DNA from 3 places in the Planococcus notacanthi genome. Region 2 is predicted to be linked to each of the others. Evidence: riboswitches for the same ligand, from Rfam matches in the RefSeq annotation. Region 2 holds a riboswitch; each other region holds the start of a gene.
The links. A riboswitch is a leader RNA that binds a small molecule or an ion and turns the genes downstream of it on or off. The one in region 2 is predicted to bind cobalamin.
Positions count from the first base shown of each region.

Region 1 (4,217 bases), 100 kb from region 2:
CCATGACAATCCGTTCGATTCCCATGCTGACGCCCCAGACCAATCCGAAGACCATGGCAGTCGCCAAAAAATCAGCTTTCTGCAGAAGAAATAACGACACTAGCTCGCCTGCAAATACCAGTGTCAGCATATACTGGACTTTTACTTTTTCCAGCAGAATTCCAGTGATGAAAGTGACTGGCAAGCCGATCAATGCCGTTAAACTTAAAATGCCGGCTGCAGTTTCAAGAGACAGGGACTTTTCAGCGAAAATGGAGACCAGGTGGAAGGTCAAACCGGTATTGACGATGCCCGGGATGGCTGCACATAGCAGCAACAGCCAGAAAGCACGGGTTTTTGAAGCTTCTTTCACTGACCAACTGACTTCTTTTATGAGTTTCTTTTCAGGCTCCGCCTTAAGCGCAGCGCCGTTATCCGGCAGCAAGCCCATTTCTTCAGGAGAGTTTTGAATGAGGAAAAGAGCAAGCGGCGTAAAGCAAACAATGATGATGATTCCTAAAATCAGCCATGAACTGCGCCAGCCGAATGACTCGATCAGCCAAACGTTCAGCAGGGGAAAAGCGGCAGAACTGACTAAGCCGCCGATTGCGGCAATGCTGATGGCGCGGCCCCGTTTTTTGACAAACCATTGCGGAATGAGTGAGCTTGATATAAGTGCCATAGAGCCTTGGCCCAACAAGCGAATAAAAAAGAAGCCGATAAACAGCATGACGAGACTTGTTACGAAGCTGTTGAAAAAGCAGGCGACGGCAAGGGCGACGGATACGGCAACGGCCATTTTACGTGAGCCGTTTCGGTCAATCAGGCGCCCGACGAAAAACAACAGGAATCCTGCCGTCAATGTCGCAGCCGAGTAGATACCGGAAACCGTGGAACGGCTCCAGCCAAAATCTTCTATATAATAATCGATAAAAATTGAATTCGAATAAGTTTGTCCGGGACCAGAGAAAAATTGAGACAAGGCCGCGATCGCGATAATGACCCAGCCGTAGTGAAAAGCGTTTCCTGTTACTTGTTTCATCGTGCATCTCCAATAACTCTAACCTTAAGGTAGCGTATTTCCAAAAACGGCATCTAAAAATATGTTGAAATCACAGCTTATTATCATAACATAATATTTTTCCTTTACAAGATTTGAAATAGAACTGTAAAGAAAAGAATCATTCAGAAATCTTGAGGCTTTTGCCGCGACTGAAAGTTTTTCTGAAAAAGTGTAGAATAGAGGAACTGGCAGTTTCTTAGTCAAAAGGAGTGAAAGAAAATGCTAAATGCAGTACCTGAAAGACCCTTGGGCATTAAAGAAAAAGAAGAAATTTACCAACAAATCACGGAGTATTCCGATGAAACAACCATTATTCATTCGAATCAGAAAGTCTTATATATAAATCAGCCCGGATCGGAATTCTTCAAAGCCGATAAGGATACGCTTATCGGTGCAAACATCGTGGATGTGTTTACGGATGATTACAAAGAATTCATTGCGAAACGCATCCGTACAGGCATGGAGGATCGCACCATTGGAGAATTGGTTGAGACTACTGTTAAGCGTTTTGACGGAACTCAAGCCGATGTCGAACTGTATTGCTACCCGGTCCAATATGGAGAAACGGTCGCAATCCAGTCCACTATCCGCGACATTACGACGCAGAAGAAAACTGAACGAGATCTAATGCAATTAAAAAATGAGATATCAACTCCCATCGTGCCGATTATTGGTGGCTTGGCAGTTTTGCCGCTCGTAGGTTCAGTAGATGGGGATCGCAGCCATCTGCTTCTTGATATCATTCCGCAAAAAATTCAAGGAGAAAATCTGCATTGCCTTATTATTGACGTGTCCGGCATCTACAATATTGATAATGTCGTGGCAGAATTTCTTTATAGAATCGACCACATTATGCGCTTGCTCGGAATCAAACTGATTTTCACGGGAATCCGTCCCGAACTCGCATTAAAAGCGATTGAAGCGCGTGTGGACTTTAGCCAATTGACGACGATGGGCACGGTGAAACAAGCCTTGAAGCGTTATTTGGCGACTGACTGAAACTTTGACTTAACGGCAGGAATGAAGAAGTTCTTGTCAAAGGCAATAAAGTGATTTATAGTGTATGAATACAATATTTAGTGATTGATTAAAATTATTCACTATATATAGTAGAACCAATAACGAAGGTGCCTGAAAAGGCTTAATAGGGAATCCGGTGAAATTCCGGAGCTGTTCCCGCAACTGTAAGTGCAGACGAACTATCGCAATCCACTGTCCAACGGACGGGAAGGAGATAGCAGAGGATGACGCACAAGCCAGGAGACCTGCCTTCGTTATGAGTTTATGATCTTCTCCGGGAGCTGAGAGGGATAACGAAGGTATTATGCATGGGATAGCTGTATTCTGCTTCCCATCCGATATTCTGCGTATCTAAACCCCATCCTCCCTGAGAGGATGGGGTTTTTTCTTGTATATCAGAGATGGAGGAATGGATACTCATGACAAAACCATTAGCAGCAGGGGTGGCCAGAACCATTCAGACACGATTGGTCCTACCCCCGGACACCAACCACATGGGGACCATATTCGGCGGCACCGTATTGGCGTACATAGATGAAATCGCCGCCATTACAGCCATGAGGCATAGCGGAAAAGCAGTTGTGACCGCTTCGATCGATACGGTGAATTTCCTATCTTCGGCAAAAGTTGGGGATATCCTTATTTTGGAGGGAGTGGTGATCTCAACAGGCAGAACATCTATGGAAGTGTATGTTAAAGCTGAATGCCAACAAATCGAAACAGGCACAAGGAGTTTGACGACTACAGCCATTCTGACAATGGTGGCAGTCGACAGCGATGGCAAGCCGACACCGGTGAGCGGTGTAGTTCCGGAAACGGCTGCCGAAGAAAAACTATTTAAAAGCGCCCAAGATCGCAAAGAGCGCCGCATGAAAGTGAACGAATACGCAAAGGAGTTGTGTTGATATGAACATGAAAATCGAAGAAACAGAAATAAAGACAGTGGAAAGAGCGCTGCAGCGGGCAACAGATGTATATGGACTAGATACGCGAGAACTATTGGAGCGGACAGCGAACTTAGCTGAGCAGGCAAAAGGAGAGCAGTCCTTGTTGTATGCACTGAACCGTATCACGATGGACGAGCCTGATTGGACGTACACCGCAGCAGAATTGTATGCTGGCGACTTATACAAAAAAGCTGGAGACAGCCGCAACTTTTCCGCTTCCCAGAAATATGGCGACTTCTATCGCCTTATTGAAAAGCTGACAGGGATCGGCATTTATTCAGGAGAGCTTCTTGCGGCTTATTCGAAAGAGGAAATCATCTTATTGGGTGAGGAAATCGAACCTGAACGGGATCTCTTGTTCAACTACATCGGCTTGTTCCTGTTGGCTGACCGCTACTTAGCGAAAGACTATGAAGGAAGATTATTTGAGCTTCCGCAGGAGCGTTTTCTTGTCATTGCGATGACGTTGATGCAAAACGAACCAAAAGAGCATCGCCTCGAGTTGGTGAAAGAAGCTTACTGGGCAATGAGCCAGCTGTATATGACAGTAGCCACGCCGACTTTATCGAATGCCGGTAAAAGTTTCGGACAATTGTCCTCCTGTTTTATTGATACTGTCGATGATTCACTGGACGGCATCTATCTGAACAACTGGGATATCGCACGCCTCAGCAAAGATGGCGGCGGCATCGGGATCTATTACGGAAAAGTTCGTGCTTTAGGATCGGACATCAAAAAATTCAAAGGCAATTCATCAGGTGTGGTGCCGTGGATCCGTCTGGTCAACGATACAGCGGTCAGTGTCGATCAGCTCGGCCAGCGCCAAGGCGCAGTGGCGATTTATTTGGATGTCTTCCACAAAGACATCATGAACGGATTCCTGGACTTGAAAACCAATAACGGCGACGAGCGCCGCAAAGCGCACGACATTTTCACCGGCGTGTCGATTCCGGACCTGTTTATGGAGCGGCTGCAGGAAAAAGACGAAAACGGCCGCAGCATCGGCGAATGGCATACGTTCTGTCCGCATCAGATTAAGCAAGTGATGGGCTGGACAGATGAAAACGGCAATGCGCTTGGACTTGAAGATTTTTACGACGAAGCCGATGAAAAATACTTCAGCGACAAATACCAGGAAGCTGTGGACCATCCGCTATTGCCGCGTAAAACTTACCGTGCAATGGAGATCATGGCGCGCATCATGGTTT
Region 1 is NZ_JASDCQ010000002.1:180,196-184,412, forward strand. It holds gene QMA01_RS08315 (MFS transporter) at 1-1,021, opposite strand, end outside; gene QMA01_RS08320 (PAS domain S-box protein) at 1,262-2,041, shown strand; cobalamin riboswitch at 2,151-2,329, shown strand; gene QMA01_RS08325 (acyl-CoA thioesterase) at 2,482-2,967, shown strand; partial or broken gene QMA01_RS08330 (ribonucleotide reductase N-terminal alpha domain-containing protein) at 2,969-4,217, shown strand, end outside.
Region 1: linked by a shared signal. The riboswitch ahead of QMA01_RS08325 (acyl-CoA thioesterase) and the one ahead of cobT (nicotinate-nucleotide--dimethylbenzimidazole phosphoribosyltransferase) in region 2 are both predicted to bind cobalamin.

Region 2 (4,217 bases):
AAAGAACTCGCCCCTGGCCATTATCGGGTCCATGAAATTTTAGGGGAATCCTATTTCACACCAGCCACAAAATAAGGAGGAAAACGACATGGCATATATCCTGCAAGTAGATTTTAAGATGGATGGCCCTTTCGGAGATGAAATGGCAGAATCATTCACAGAACTGGCGAAAAGCATCAACCAGGAAAAGGGCTTCCTGTGGAAGATTTGGACTGAAAACCCGGAAACAAAAGAAGCTGGCGGCATTTATCTTTTCCAAACAAAAGAAACCGCTGAAAAATACGTAGATATGCACACCAACCGCTTAGCAGGGTTTGGCATTTCACCGGTCCATGCCAAGATTTTCGAAGTCAATTCTGCACTGACGGAAATCAATAAAGGCTTGGTCAACCAGTAAAAAATACAGGTATAAATTAAAAAAGAACAGGAGACGCGATTGGATACGCGTTGCCTGTTCTTTTTCATTTATGCGTTTAGTTTCCCACTCCATTTATCCTCAAAGACCAGGTTTTCTAACGAACGCCTTTTTTCCCATCCCGCTGCTTCCAAAATCGGTTTGTCGGGATAATCTTGCGTATAGCCAAGCGACAGAAGGGCGATCGGATCGACATGCGGCGGAATGTCCAGGATGTCCCGGACGTCGTTTTTCTTATAGAAGCTTACCCAGCCCATCGCTAAGCCTTCTGCACAGGCAGCCAACCACATATTTTGGATGGCACAGGCCGTGGATAAGGCGTCTGTTTCAGGAATGGAATTGCGCCCCAGGACATGAGAGCCGCCTCTTGTCGGATCACAAGTTACACAAATCGTTACGGGCGCCTGCTTTATGCCTTCTACTTTCAATCCGAGAAACTTGTTTTCTTTCTCCCCTTCGTAATGAATGGCCAGTGCCCGCCGCTCCTTATCTGCGGCCCAGGCCAGCTTTTCTTTTGTTTCAGATGAAGATACGATAATGAAATTCCAGGGTTGCATGAATCCTACGGACGGCGCATGGTGTGCAGCCTCCAGAATAGTGGTGATCAGTTCTTCCGGGACAGGCGTCGGCAAAAAGCTGCGAATATCTCTTCTAGTGTAAATTGCTTTATATACACCTCTTTTTTCTTCTTCAGTAAACATCTTTTTCTCCTCTCTTCATCAAATCTTAAGGCCAACTTCCGAAAACGTGGCCATTTCTTTCATTATCCGGCAGGCCGCATCTACAAGTGGGAATGCTAAAGCGGCGCCCGACCCTTCACCTAAACACATCTCCATATGCAGCACCGGCTGGATGCCCAGCAATTCACTTGCTTTTTTCCCGCCCGGTTCAGCGCTTGCATGCGAAGCAATCAGGTAATGTTTCACTTTCGGTTCGATCGACACCGCTATCAGCGCCGCAATGGTGGAGATGTACCCATCCAGTACAACCGGCACGCGGTTTGCTGCCGCTCCGATCATGACACCTGCCATGCCGCCGATTTCCAGTCCACCGACTTTGGCCAAAACGTCGATGGCATTGTCTTTATCCGGCCGGTTCGTTTCAATCGCTTTCTTAATGACTTGGGCTTTATGCGAGATTCCTCCACTGCCGACTCCTGCACCTTTGCCGGTAATCTCTTCAGATGGAATGTTTCCAAGCACCGATAAAATGGCGGTGCTTGGCGTGGTGTTGCCGATGCCCATTTCGCCGGTCCCCAGCAGATTGGCGCCTTTTTGGATTTCCGCTTCTGCAATGGCAATCCCCGTTTCCAGCGAGCGGATCGCTTCTTCTATCGTCATCGCCGGCCCTGTCGCAATATTGCCTGCGCCTTGCCTGATTTTCCGGCCGATCACCCCTGCATCATTCGGAAAGTCTCCTTTAACGCCGATGTCGACGGTGACCACTTCCGCTCCCGCTGTTTTCGCCAAAACTCCGACTCCGGTGATGCCTTTTGCGATGAACATCGTTTGCGCATATGTCACTTCCTGCGGGTTGGAAGAAATCCCTTCCTCATAAACGCCGTGGTCGGCAGCCATCACGATAATCGCTTTTCGATCAAACTCTGGATACAATTCTCCCGAAATTCCAGCCAATTGCACAGCGAGCTCTTCCAGCTTGCCGAGACTGTGCGGCGGCTTGATCAGGCTGTCCACACGCTCCCGCGCTTTTCCCACCATTTCCTGGTCCAACCCTTGAATACGCTCCATTGTTTGCTGCAATAAATTCATCTTTCTCTTCCCCTTTCTGAATTAAAAAGAAAAAGCCTCCAGTTTATTTGCGTGAACAAATAAACTAAAGACTTTTCCATGATCTATCAGCAGAACGTAAGCAGGCAGGTCTCCTGGCTCCGGATCACCGTTTTACAGGCCTTCCCGGACCAATCTCCAGTGGCAAATCTGTAAAACTCCCCGTTACAGTGGCGGGACCGCTGAAGATTTTCACTTCATTCCCTATTCTCCCCGAAGGGCACCTGTTACGGTTATTCAATTATTCTTTCATTTAGCTTACCGCAAAAGCGCGTTTTTGCAAACACAACCAGAGAAGCAATTTATGACTTCCTCATAATAAGCTGACGCAGTTTCAAATTTTCTCCGAAGTGAAGGATGCCTTTCGGATAGACTTTTGCTGCAAAATAACCGAATGCAAAGGTGGTGATCACCAGCAAGCCGATGGATAGAGCGATTTCCCCAAATGATGCAGCGTCTTTCATGATCAGAATAATCATATTGAATGGTGAGGTAAACGGAAATGTTGCCATGAACTTGGATAGCGTTGATGCAGGGTCATCCATGACAAAAAGGATTCCCGAGAAAGCACTGACCATCAAGAGAATAGAAATTGGCATCGTCGTTCCGTTCAGTTCTTCAGGACGGCTGACCATGGAACCGAACACCGCATATAGAGAAGCATATAATAAATACCCCAATAAAAAGAAGATGAAGAAGTACACGCAATGCTCGGCTGTCAGCGCCGATAGATTCAAGTCAAAATTCCCTAAACTTTGTGCGGGTTCCACAAGCCCTGATTTCAAGTACAACGCAACAGATCCAAAGAAAGCGGCGAACTGCATGAGGCTTGCTAAAGCGATTCCGAATATTTTACCGAAAATCATCGCCAGCGGGTTTACTTTTGTCACCATTACTTCCATGACCCGTGAAGCTTTTTCTGAGGCGACGCCGGTTGCAATCGTTGTGCCATACATCATAACTGCCATCAAAATGAACATCAGCATCAAGTAAATCACAAACACCGATACTTCATTCTCTGAAGTGAATTGTCCTTTTTCCATGGCAACCGGAACGAACAAGGACTGTTGATCCGCTTCCGACATACCGTTGCTATCGGCAATTCTTTGCGTATTCTTCGCCTGAAGATACTGGGACAGAGACGAATTTAAAGCGACGTCATTCGATTTGGAAAAATAGGTCACAGAATAATTGCTGGCATTGTCATCAATTAGGTATAAGCCAGCAATTTTTCCTTCCTGCGCTTCTTTTTTCAAAGATTCTATCTGCTGTTGTGCCCCTTCTTTCCACTCCCAATCGGTCAATTGCTTTTCCAGTTCCGAGACAGTTATATCGGCGGCATTGGATACAACCACCATTTCTTCTTTCGGATCCGCAAAATTCTCCAAGATGCTGGGCAATGAAATGGCGAATATGGAAATCAGAATCAACGCAAACGTTGTCGTAAGGTAGGACTTCGAAGTCACTCTTTCCCGAAAAGATTGTTTAAAGACCAGATAAAAATTTCTCAATCTCAATCCCCTGCCTTTTCAATAAAGATTTGGTTTAATGATGGATCGGCGATGCCGATTTTCCGAATCGGAACCAAGCTTTTTATTTTTTCGATGAGGTATAACCCTTGATCCATGGTTTTTACCTGTAATTGATATTCTTTCCCCTTTTTTATAAACTCAGTTTGCAAGCCCATCAAATATTCTTCCAGGGGCTGGGTAGATTCGATATTTACATACTTAAATCCGTATTGGGTCTTGATATCCGAGATGGATCCTGAAAGCACGACCTCGCCTTGCTTCATCAAATAGACCCGATCGCAAAATGATTCAACGCTCTCCATTCGATGGCTTGAGAAGATTAAGGTTTTTTTCTCTTGAATCAGACTTTCTATCACCTGCTCCAACATTTGGGCATTAACAGGATCAAGTCCGCTGAAAGGTTCATCCAAAATAATCAAATCCGGATCATGCATAAGCGCAGCGATCAATTGAATTTTTTGCTGGTTTCCTTTCGATAAATCT
Region 2 is NZ_JASDCQ010000002.1:284,054-288,270, reverse strand. It holds gene QMA01_RS08910 (DsbA family protein) at 1-75, shown strand, start outside; gene QMA01_RS08905 (monooxygenase) at 89-397, shown strand; gene bluB (5,6-dimethylbenzimidazole synthase) at 466-1,116, opposite strand; gene cobT (nicotinate-nucleotide--dimethylbenzimidazole phosphoribosyltransferase) at 1,135-2,184, opposite strand; cobalamin riboswitch at 2,271-2,445, opposite strand; gene QMA01_RS08890 (ABC transporter permease) at 2,505-3,713, opposite strand; gene QMA01_RS08885 (ABC transporter ATP-binding protein) at 3,716-4,217, opposite strand, start outside.

Region 3 (4,217 bases), on a different contig from region 2:
TTGCATTTCAGCAACGGCTTTTTTTTATGAAATGAACTGTTGAAACAAAACATAGCAGGTTGCCAAACCGGGTAGAGGAGAGAAAGGCAAATCAATCAGTATGGAATGCGGGATGGGGGTGTATTGGTGGAACACGATATGCAACAAGGAATGGACAGTCTGGAAGCCATGGTCATTGTAGTGCTGTTTTTGGCATTTTTATTTTACCCATTAGCCGCTGCTTTAACGAGCCTGAAATTCAGGCCATGGCCGCTGTACCGCTGTTTTTTATGGGGCTTCGGTATTTTTTCTATTGCTCTGGTCATTACAGGTCCGCTGGCGGAATTTGCACAGGGAAATTTCGTTGGCCATATGTGGACCCATCTATTGCTTGGCATGCTGGCACCGCTCTTGTTGGTTCTTGCGATGCCGATGAAGCTGCTCTTGAGGTCGTTGCCCGTTCCATTAGCGAGAAAAGTATCCTGGCTACTGAAAAGCAAGCCATTTCAGCTGTTGAGCAATCCCATTACTGCGCTGATTCTAAATATTGGTGGGTTGTATGTATTATACCTGACCAGTTTGTTTGAATGGATGCACCAATCCTCAATTGTTTACCTGATCGTCCATCTACACGTATTTTTGGCGGGCTACCTGTTTACGGCATCCATCATTTACATCGATATTACAGCTCACCGACTCAGTTTTCTTTTCCGTTCAATTATCCTCATCGTCTCATTGGCCGCACACAAAATTTTGGCTAAAAGAATCTATGCAGATCCGCCGGCTGGTGTACCGGGAGATCAAGGGGAGGTAGGAGGGCAGGTGATGTACTATGGGGGCGATTTCGTCGAGTTGGTCCTCATCATCATTCTTTGCTACCAATGGTATAAAGCGACGGCACCTCGGAAAAGTGAGTCGGTGGAAGAAGGATAGCGGTAACGTTTCCCATGCTAATTAGGGCTTCACGGGTGCTTCGGCTTTTCCTTTGTCCAGCTCCGGCAGCCAGCTCCTCGGGTCATAAGCCACTCTGGCTGTGCGGCAAAGAGCGCCGCTTCGCCAGTGCGTCTTATGCCTGTCAGAGCTAAACGGCTGCCTTCGCTTTTCTTTTTTCCCCGGCAAAAGCTCTTGTTTTGGGTTAAACTAGAGGTAAGCGTTTGGATTCGAATAATCTGCACCATTACATAAGATCGAATGAATTTGAGCATCACCATTATTAGGAGGCAATTCATGAATAGTTATATTGTTATGCAAGGAGATACGTATCAGGAAGAATGTGCGGCGGGTATTCTTTGGACGCCGCAAGTCGACAAATCAGGCATGGTGCCCCATTCTTGGAACCGCATGCAGGAATTGAAAAAAGGCGATCTCGTCTTTCATTACGTCAAAGGATTTTTAGTGGCGATCAGCCGGGTACGGGAAGATTTCCATAAAGGCACAAAACCGAAGCAGGCAGATGAGCAGGGAGGCAGCGAACCTGCATTTATCGCACGCACAGCTTATCGCGAATTGGATGTTCCGTTATCGATCAAGGGGTCTTTTCAGGAAATCGAGCCGTTGCTGCCAACTAAATACTCGGCTTTTCAGGAAGATGCCAACGGCAATTCAGGCTATCTCTATCCCTGCAACGAAGAGCTGGCGATGAAATTTCTGGAATTGATCAGTTCTTTGAATGTTTTTACGTTGGAAATGGAGCAGTTGGAATTATCGATGGAAGTGATTAAAAAGACCGCGCATAATCCATTGCTTAGCCTGATCGCAGAAGCTGAACTGGAAATCAAAACGAAAATGCGCAGAGGCAAAGAGCAGTTCCGGGAAAGCCTGTTGCCGCTTTGGAACGGGGAATGTCCGATTTGCGGCATCGCCATTGAAGAGGTGCTGACAGCGACCCATGCGAAACCGTGGAAAGACAGTTCAGATTCAGAGCGTTTGGATCCGTTCAACGGCATTTTGCTTTGCGCCAACCATGCATCGCTTTATTCTGCAGGCTATATCGCATTCACCGGAGGCGGCCGCCTCCACATTTCAAGCCGTATTCCGGAGGAAGACTATCCAGTCTACAGATTGCGGAAAAACTTGAAGGTTCCCGTGTCAGCCGAGCATGCGCCTTATTTAAGATGGCATAAACGAATTGTTTTTGCAGAGCCAAGAAAAGTGAAATTGATGACAAACCAGGAATAATTGAATTTTGTTATGTCTTTGGTTGTCTGAACTGTGCTACACTGAAAACAAGTGAATAATCATGCAGAAAAAAGGTGCTGATTCGTCAGCATAACAGGGAACCCGGTTAGATTCCGGGGCTGTTTCCGCAACTGTAAGTGCGTATGAAATAAGAAAATGCCACTGTTCAAACGACCTATGTCAATTGAACGGGAAGGTTCTTAGAGTAAAACGATGCACAAGCCAGGAGACCTACCTTTTTTTGAACGTATTTTTACTCTTCGGAAGATAAGGGAATCATACGGCAACCTTTCTATTTTTGACTGCTGGAGTATGTCTCTGAATAGCTATGGCGCCGCCCTCTTTTTGAGGGCGGCTTTTTGTTGTTTTCGGGAGCGTTCAATGCTGTGATTTTCACCCATATGAAAAAAGAGGTGAAAAGATGAAGAAAGACATGCGTTACTTGTGTTATCCGTTTATGCGCGAATCAGCTGCGACCGTCGACTTTGAAATCAGAACGGATTCACTGACGACACGTATTGGCGAAGCGTTGTCGCTGGTAAAAGAAGTGGAGGCTGTTCAACGGGATCTGCAGATTCTCCAGCCAAAGGTTTATCATCTGAATGGTTCAGTCCGAGGGAAGCTAGCAGTTAATGAAGAAGATTTGAATGAGTTAAGTGGCATGTATGATTATTATGTAAACTTTGTTGGTGAGAAAATCGGTAATTTTGTCTTGCCGCAAGGGACTCAAGCAGCTTGTGTGTTGCATGTATGCCGGAGCGAAGCGAAAAAATCTGTCCGTGCTTTGCATAAGGTCAGCCTGGAACGGGATGTACCGGAAATCCTCTTTGATTATGCAAATCTATTGGCGAACCTGCTGTTTACGATGGCTGTCTATGTCAATCAGCAGCAGGGAGTAGAAGAAATTCCGTTTATCAGCAAATCCTATCCAACTAGACCCAAAAAGAAAGAAGTGGCCAACAATTAATGAAAATTACTTATTTTAAATACCTATCCATTGGAGCATTAGCATTCACACTCACCGCATGCCAATCGGAAACATCCGACACAGAAACAGCAAGCGAATCTGAAAAGCAAACAAGTTATACGGTAACAGATGATTTGGATAACGAATTGAAATTTGAGGAAGTGCCTGCCACTGTCGTGTCATTAATACCGAGCAACACCGAAATCCTCTATGAAATCGGAGCAGGAGAAAAAATTATTGGCGCTACGGATTATGATAATTATCCAGCTGAAGCAGCTGAAGTTGAACGTGTGTCCGATTCTGTGGTTTTTAATGCAGAGCGCATCATTGAATTGGATCCAGATGTTGTCATCGGCTATTCAACAGGTGGGCCTACGGGCTACGAAGAATTAGAAGCTGCAGGCATCCAAGTTTTTGTTATCGAATCGGCTGAATCCTTTGAAGATGTCTACGGGGACATCGAACAGATTTCTACGGTCATGGGCCTTGAAGATAAAGGAGAAGAAGTAATAGGCTCTATCCAGCAGCAAATTGAGGAAGTCCAAGAAAAAGTATCCGACGTAGAAGAGAAAAGGCAACTGTATGTTGAAATCAGCCCATCTCCTGAAATCTACACCACCGGCCAAAAAACGTTCCAGCAGGAAATATTAGATCATGCCAATGTTGAAAACCTGTTCGGCGATCTAGAAGGATGGCCACAGATTTCTGAAGAGGAAGTCATTCAACGGAATCCGAAAATCATTGCAACAACAGTTTCTTATACGGAAGATCCCATAGAAGAGATTAAAGCACGTGAAGGTTGGAACAGCATTGACGCCGTTGAGAACGATCAGGTCTTTTTCGTGGATTCTGATATTACTTCACGTCCGGGGCCAAGAATCGGTGAAGCGGTTGAACTGGTAGCCAAAACCGTTTATCCGGAAGCATTTAAATAGAACAAAACGATCCCCGCTCCTATTTTGCTGAGCGGGGATCGTTTTGTTTTTATCGCTTAAACTAATGCAACTGCTTTTCGAGTGCCTCTTGATTGATGCCGAATTCTTCTTTCAACACTTTCTTTTTTTCATCGGCCGACAGTTCCGTTTTATCTTTC
Region 3 is NZ_JASDCQ010000001.1:967,089-971,305, forward strand. It holds gene QMA01_RS04690 (cytochrome c oxidase assembly protein) at 127-912, shown strand; gene QMA01_RS04695 (HNH endonuclease) at 1,207-2,157, shown strand; cobalamin riboswitch at 2,212-2,410, shown strand; gene QMA01_RS04700 (hypothetical protein) at 2,579-3,124, shown strand; gene QMA01_RS04705 (ABC transporter substrate-binding protein) at 3,124-4,059, shown strand; gene QMA01_RS04710 (arylamine N-acetyltransferase family protein) at 4,121-4,217, opposite strand, start outside.
Region 3: linked by a shared signal. The riboswitch ahead of QMA01_RS04700 (hypothetical protein) and the one ahead of cobT (nicotinate-nucleotide--dimethylbenzimidazole phosphoribosyltransferase) in region 2 are both predicted to bind cobalamin.